Regions from separate parts of the Erwinia tasmaniensis Et1/99 genome, predicted to be linked through region 2. Evidence: predicted binding sites of a transcription regulator. Region 2 holds the regulator's gene; the other holds the start of a gene.
The links. Region 2 encodes PhoB, which activates phosphate uptake and scavenging genes when phosphate is short. Its sites were predicted from a motif close to CTGTCATAAAACTGNCNNAT; they were not measured.
Positions count from the first base shown of each region.

Region 1: the regulator PhoB is predicted to act here: its motif matches at 1,734-1,753, upstream of ugpB (sn-glycerol-3-phosphate ABC transporter substrate-binding protein UgpB).

Region 1 is NC_010694.1:3,635,408-3,638,826, reverse strand. It holds gene livF (high-affinity branched-chain amino acid ABC transporter ATP-binding protein LivF) at 1-396, shown strand, start outside; gene ugpB (sn-glycerol-3-phosphate ABC transporter substrate-binding protein UgpB) at 1,840-3,156, shown strand; gene ugpA (sn-glycerol-3-phosphate ABC transporter permease UgpA) at 3,241-3,419, shown strand, end outside.
Region 2 is NC_010694.1:2,850,849-2,854,267, reverse strand. It holds gene sbcD (exonuclease subunit SbcD) at 1-966, opposite strand, end outside; gene phoB (phosphate response regulator transcription factor PhoB) at 1,143-1,832, shown strand; gene phoR (phosphate regulon sensor histidine kinase PhoR) at 1,855-3,171, shown strand; gene ETA_RS13895 (PstS family phosphate ABC transporter substrate-binding protein) at 3,190-3,419, shown strand, end outside.

The DNA of each region.
Region 1 (3,419 bases), 780 kb from region 2:
TTTGCCGAACGCCAGCAGTACCAGCAGCGCATCCGGCGCGTCTATGAGCTGTTTCCCCGTCTGTACGAGCGGCGGGTACAGCGCGCTGGCACCATGTCCGGCGGCGAGCAGCAGATGCTGGCAATCGGCCGGGCGCTGATGAGTCAGCCGCGCCTGCTGCTGCTGGATGAACCCTCGCTCGGGCTGGCACCGATTATCATCCAGCAGATTTTCGACACCATCGAACAGCTGCGTCAGGAAGGCATGACCATTTTCCTGGTGGAGCAGAATGCTAACCAGGCGCTGAAGCTGGCCGACCGGGGCTATGTGCTGGAAAACGGCCACGTGGTGCTGGAAGACAGCGGCGCGGCGCTGTTAGCCAATGAGGCGGTGCGAAACGCCTATCTGGGGGGGTGATCGGGCGGGGTTTGCGCTCGCGATCTCGCTAAGGGAAGGGGGTGGGTAATCTGGCCCCCTGACTTCATACCGTGGCTCCGATCAAACAGAGGCTGAAGTCACCGCCGCCGCACGCTCTACGCAAAAAAACGGGAAATGCCGTATTTTTGCCAGATCCCATCATTAGTAGAAATCCGCCCCTGTTACGTATTCGCTCATCAGATAATGAGAGAGCAGGCACCATGATGCGCATGAACCGATGAATTTTTTTAAAAGATGGCTGGGTTGGCAGCTACGATACCTTGCCAGCGCTATCATTTGTGCTCTGCTTATTATTGGTTTCGCTGCATCAGGCGGCATGTTCTGGCCTAACTATGCATGGGGCGCGACGGTACTCTTTACGGTGCTAATAATATGGGTTGTTTCTCGCTGGAAGTAGCCGGTTTACCGAAAAAATATGTCGCGAGGGAGAATATTACAGTAAGAAATCAGGGCAAGGGAGACCGTATTGCCATTACGCTAATATGTAACGTCATTACTGATTAAATTCAGAAGGCTGTGCAGAATATATTAAAATGCCCGTTTCTGCTGGGAATAAAAAAAGCCGTCCCGAAGGACGGCTACAAACATAGAGTTTATTTACCTGGTGGTAACCGTCACAGTGATGTGATTGCCTGTGAAGATGTTCATCGAAGGTGTTTCGCCACCACTAACGTTAGCCAGGACGAAGATCAAAGTTATATAGACAAATTTCTTCATTTTTCAGCTCCTGTCAGGGAGCTACGGGGAATTAAGTCAGGATAGGAGCTTTCTTTTACTCACCGGCTAGTGCGCTTTGTCAAGTTACCAGCCTTTCGTAGCAGGGTTGAAGTTGGCACCCCTGAATCCCATCCCAGACTTCCAGATCTGCGGGAATACCATCGAACCTGTATTTAAAATAATTTACTGCTTCCATTAAATTACAGGAAAAAGCTGTATTCATTCACTATTTTCAGCCTGCTACAGGCCGTTCGGCAATTGACGACGTTATTATATCCACCCTGGTGAAGCTCAACAATAGTCGATACAGCGGATGTAAAGTGAAACACTATACATCCGCTGTATAAGGGGCTAAAATACTCGAGTCAAGTTACCAGTCTATATGGTACGCGGCTGAGGTGACCCGATCTCATACCGCACAAAAGAACCGCCTTCCAGGGCGGTTTTTTTGTGCCTGCAACGCGTTGCTTTCAGCGCATCTCACCCCCCCGCTTTTAGAACAGGGCTGCGAGCTGTGTAAAAGAAAGGCGAACGTTGCGCTATGAAGCGCTAACCATCGGGTGAAAAATCGAGTTCGGTCAGTGTTGATCGTCACTCCCCGGTCATAAAAGCGTTATTTTTCTGTCATTTTTCCATGTCATGTTACCTGCAAATTACAGCAATGCGCGTCTTCGCGCCTTATAACACCGGGTACAGGAAACCGACATGTCATCATTCTCATTCCGTCACAACGCACTTAGCGTGATACTTGGACTGGCTTTCAGCACCAGCGCGCTGGCTGCCACCGATATCCCCTTCTGGCACTCAATGGAGGGTGAACTGGGGGTAGAGGTTAACGCGCTGGCGACCCGCTTCAATGAAACGCACCCTGATTACCGCATCGTTCCTACCTATAAAGGCAATTACGAGCAGAGCCTGGCCGCCGGCATTGCGGCGGTGCGTACGGGAAAAGCTCCGGCTATCCTGCAAGTCTATGAGGTTGGCACGGCAACCATGATGGCATCGAAAGCTATCGTGCCGGTGTACGAAGTGTTCAAAAACGCCGGCATCCCCCTAGATACCAAACAGTTTGTACCGGCGGTGGCGGGTTATTACAGCGACGCCAGCGGGCAGCTGATCTCACAGCCGTTTAACAGCTCCACCCCGGTGCTGTACTACAACAAAGACGCGTTTAAAAAAGCCGGCCTGGATCCGGAACAGCCGCCTAAAACCTGGCAGCAGCTGGAGAAAGACACCGCCGCGCTGCGTAAAGCCGGTATGTCCTGCGGCTACGCCAGCGGCTGGCAGGGCTGGATCCAGATTGAGAACTTCAGCGCCTGGCATGGTCAGCCGGTAGCGACGAAAAATAACGGTTTCGACGGCAGCGATGCGCGGCTGGAATTCAACAAGCCGCTCCAGGTCAGCCATATCGCGCTGCTTGAAGCGATGAATAAGAAGGGCGATTTTACCTATTTCGGACGCAAAGATGAGCCCACCGCCAAGTTTTATAACGGCGACTGTGGCATCACCACCGCATCTTCCGGCTCGCTGGCGGATATCCGCAAATATGCCAAATTCAACTTCGGCGTTGGCATGATGCCTTACGATGACAGCGCGGCAAACGCGCCGCAGAATGCCATCATCGGCGGGGCCAGCCTGTGGGCGATGAAGGGCAAAGATGCCGCAACCTATAAAGGCGTTGCCGAATTTATGCAGTTCCTTGCGCAGCCTGAGATTGCCGCCGAATGGCACCAGAAAACCGGCTATCTGCCGATCACCACCGCCGCTTATGATCTGACCAAACGCCAGGGGTTTTATCAGCAGCATCCGGGCGCGGATATCGCCACCCGCCAGATGCTGAACAAAGATCCGCTGCCTTATACCAAAGGGATGCGTCTGGGCAATATGCCGCAGATCCGCACCATCGTGGATGAAGAGCTGGAAGGGGTGTGGACAGGAAAACAGGCTCCGCAGGCGGCGCTGGATAACGCCGTCAGGCGCGGTAATGAGCTGCTGGCACGCTTTGAGCAGCAGAGCAAATAACCACTCGTCGCGCTTCACCTATCCGTCCGCCAGTGGCGATCCTCTTCGAGGTCGCCACTGCGACTTTGATACGAGAGTACTTTGATGTCCCAACCCCGTCCCGTTTTCCGTAGCGGCGTGCTGCCTTATCTGCTGGTGCTGCCGCAGCTGCTGATCACCGCCATCTTCTTTATCTGGCCCGCTGGCGAAGCCCTGTGGTATTCGCTGCAAAGCATCGATCCGTTCGGCATCTCCAGCACGTTCGTCGGTCTGGATAACTTCAC
Region 2 (3,419 bases):
GTAAGCGTCGGTGACGATTTCAATGTCCAGCCAGACGGTTTTGCCCTGTGCATCCGGCTCTAGCTGCGCCAGCTGCCGTTCTATCTGCGCCAGGGAGCCTTTGATCATCTGCATCGGCTGGAATAGCGGGATCGGCAGCGCGCGGACCTGGCTAAGCTGGCCTTCAGTAAAATCAACCAGCATCACGCTTTTCGCTGTGCCCAGCTCGTCAAAACTCAGCGGGATCGGCGAGCCGCTGTAGCGGATGTGGTCGCTGTCGGCAATGCGCTGGGCGCGGTGAATATGGCCGAGGGCGATGTAATCCGCCGGAGGGAAGAGGTCAGCCGGAAAAGCGTCCAGCGTGCCGATATAGATATCGCGTACCGCATCGCTTTTGGTGACGCCCATGGTCGTCAGATGGCCGGTGGCGATAATCGGTAGCGCCAGGCCGAGCGCATTGCGCTGTGCCAGTGCTTCCTGCCAGCAGCGCTGATAATGCTCGCTGATGGCTTCCAGCAGACTTTGCTGTTTTTCGCGCCCTGACTGCCCGCTCTGGCTGCGCAAAATATCACGCGGACGTAAGAAGGGAATGGCGCACAGCAGAGCGCCCGGCTGCCCGTCGCGGCGGTTCAGCACCAGCACCTGCTGACGGATATCCTCAGCGGCGGCGGCGATCACCCGGGTATTCAGGCAGGCCAGCAGTTCACGCGATTCATTAAGCATAGTGACCGAATCGTGATTGCCGCCCAGCACCACCAGCTGACAGCCGGTTGGCTGTAGCTTTACCACAAAGCGGTTGTAGATCTCGCGTGCGTAACTCGGTGGGGAACCGGTATCGAAAATATCACCGGCGACGATGATGGCATCGACCTGCTGCGTTTCTGCCTGTTCCAGCAGCCAGTCAAGAAATGCCTGATGCTCTGCCGCACGGCTTTTGGTATAGAAAAACTGGCCAAGATGCCAGTCGGCAGTATGAATGATGCGCATGGTGCTCCCTTCATGGCAGAAACGCGAAGCGGTGATTATAAACATATTGCCGTGCAGATATTTAATTCGTTTCGTCCGTCCTTGCCGGGCGTGCTTTTTTCATAAAACTGTCATAAAACTGACGCATAATGATGCCGCATATCCCGTGACAATCTGTCACAGCAGCAGGAGCAATAATGGCAAAGCGCATTCTGGTGGTTGAAGATGAAGCCCCAATCCGTGAGATGTTGTGTTTCGTTCTGGAACAAAATGACTATCATCCGATAGAAGCCGCGGATTATGACAGCGCGGTCAGTTTGCTGATTGAACCCTGGCCGGATCTGATCCTGCTGGACTGGATGCTGCCGGGGGGATCGGGCATTCAGTTTATTAAGCACCTGAAGCGTGAAGCGATGACGCGCGATATCCCGGTCATGATGCTGACCGCACGCGGCGAAGAGGAAGATCGCGTACGCGGGCTGGAAGTCGGTGCCGATGATTACATTACCAAACCGTTCTCGCCGAAAGAGCTGGTGGCGCGCATAAAGGCCGTGATGCGGCGCATTTCGCCTATGGCGGTGGAAGAGGTGATTGAGATGCAGGGGCTGACGCTCGACCCGTCGTCACACCGCGTTATGTCGGCTACCCAGCCGTTGGAAATGGGGCCAACCGAATACAAGCTCCTGCACTTCTTCATGACTCATCCAGAGCGCGTCTACAGCCGTGAGCAGTTGCTAAACCATGTCTGGGGGACTAACGTGTATGTCGAAGACCGTACCGTCGATGTTCATATTCGCCGTCTGCGCAAGGCGCTGGAGGTGAGTGGGCACGATCGTATGGTGCAGACGGTTCGCGGAACAGGTTATCGTTTCTCTGCACGTTATTGATCGCTCGCACGGAGTCTGAATCGTGTTGGAACGCCTCTCCTGGAAGAGATTATTGTTTGAGCTGCTGCTCGCCTGCCTGCCCGCGCTGATCGTAGGACTGCTGGCGGGCGGATTGCCCTGGCTGTTGCTGGTGGCGGTGCTTTGCGTGCTGGGCTTTCATTTCAACAACCTGCTGCGGCTTTCGCACTGGCTGTGGGTCGACCGTAGCATGACGCCCCCCAGCGGGCGCGGCAGCTGGGAACCTCTTTTTTACGGCCTGTACCAGATGCAGGCGCGCAACCGACGCCGACGCCGTGAGCTTGGCCATCTGATTAAGCGCTTTCGCAGCGGGGCAGAAACGCTGCCGGATGCGGTGGTGCTGACCACTGAAGAGGGCACGATTTTCTGGTGTAACGGACTGGCCCAGCAGATTTTGGGGCTGCGCTGGCCGGAAGATAATGGCCAGAATATCCTTAACCTGCTGCGCTACCCGGAGTTTACCCGCTATCTGCGCCAGCGCGATTTCGCGCATCCGCTGACGCTGGTACTGAACAACCAGCGCCATCTTGAATTTCGCATCATGCCCTACAGTGAAGGGCAGTGGCTGCTGGTGGCGCGTGACGTGACGCAAATGCACCAGCTTGAAGGCGCGCGCCGCAACTTTTTTGCCAACGTCAGTCACGAGCTGCGCACGCCGCTAACGGTGTTGAAGGGTTATCTGGAGATGATGAGTGATTCGGCGCTGGAAGGTGGCCTGCGTGACAAAGCGGTGCAAACCATGCAGGAGCAGGCAAAGCGTATGGATAGCCTGGTGGCGCAGCTGCTGACGCTGTCACGCATCGAGGCGGCTCCGGCAACCGACCTGCAGGAAATCGTCGACGTGCCCATGATGTTGCGGCTATTGCAGCGTGAAGCGGAAACGTTAAGCCACGGGCGTCATCACATTCAGTTTGTCAGCGATCCGAACCTACGCGTGTTTGGCAATGACGAACAGCTGCGCAGCGCGATGTCTAACCTGGTGTACAATGCGGTGAATCACACCCCGGACGGCACCCGCATCACCATCAGCTGGCAACGCACCGTACAGGGGGCAGAGTTCAGGGTGGAAGATAACGGCCCGGGCATTGCGCCAGAGCATTTACCGCGCCTGACGGAGCGCTTCTATCGCGTGGACAAGGCGCGATCCCGCCAGACCGGGGGAAGCGGTTTAGGTCTGGCTATCGTCAAACATGCGCTAAGCCACCATAACGCGCGGCTGAATATCAGTAGCGCCCCCGGCGAAGGAGAAACCTGCTTCAGCTTTCAGCTGGCCCCCAGGTTAATTGTTGATGCAACAGCGGGCGCAACCGCAGGGCGTTAGTCACAGGGAACCCGGAGCATGAAAAATTTTATCGCACTGACGCTGCTGCTGGTCAGCGTGCTGGCTCATGCCAAAGAGGGCATGCTGGCGGGCAATCTGAACAGCGTTGGGTCTGACACGCTTGGTAATCTGATGGCGCTGTGGGGAGACAATTTTAGCCGCCAGTATCCGGGGGTTAATGTGCAGATCCAGGCGGCGGGTTCGTCAACGGCTCCGACCGCGCTGGCCGCCGGGGCAGCACAGCTGGG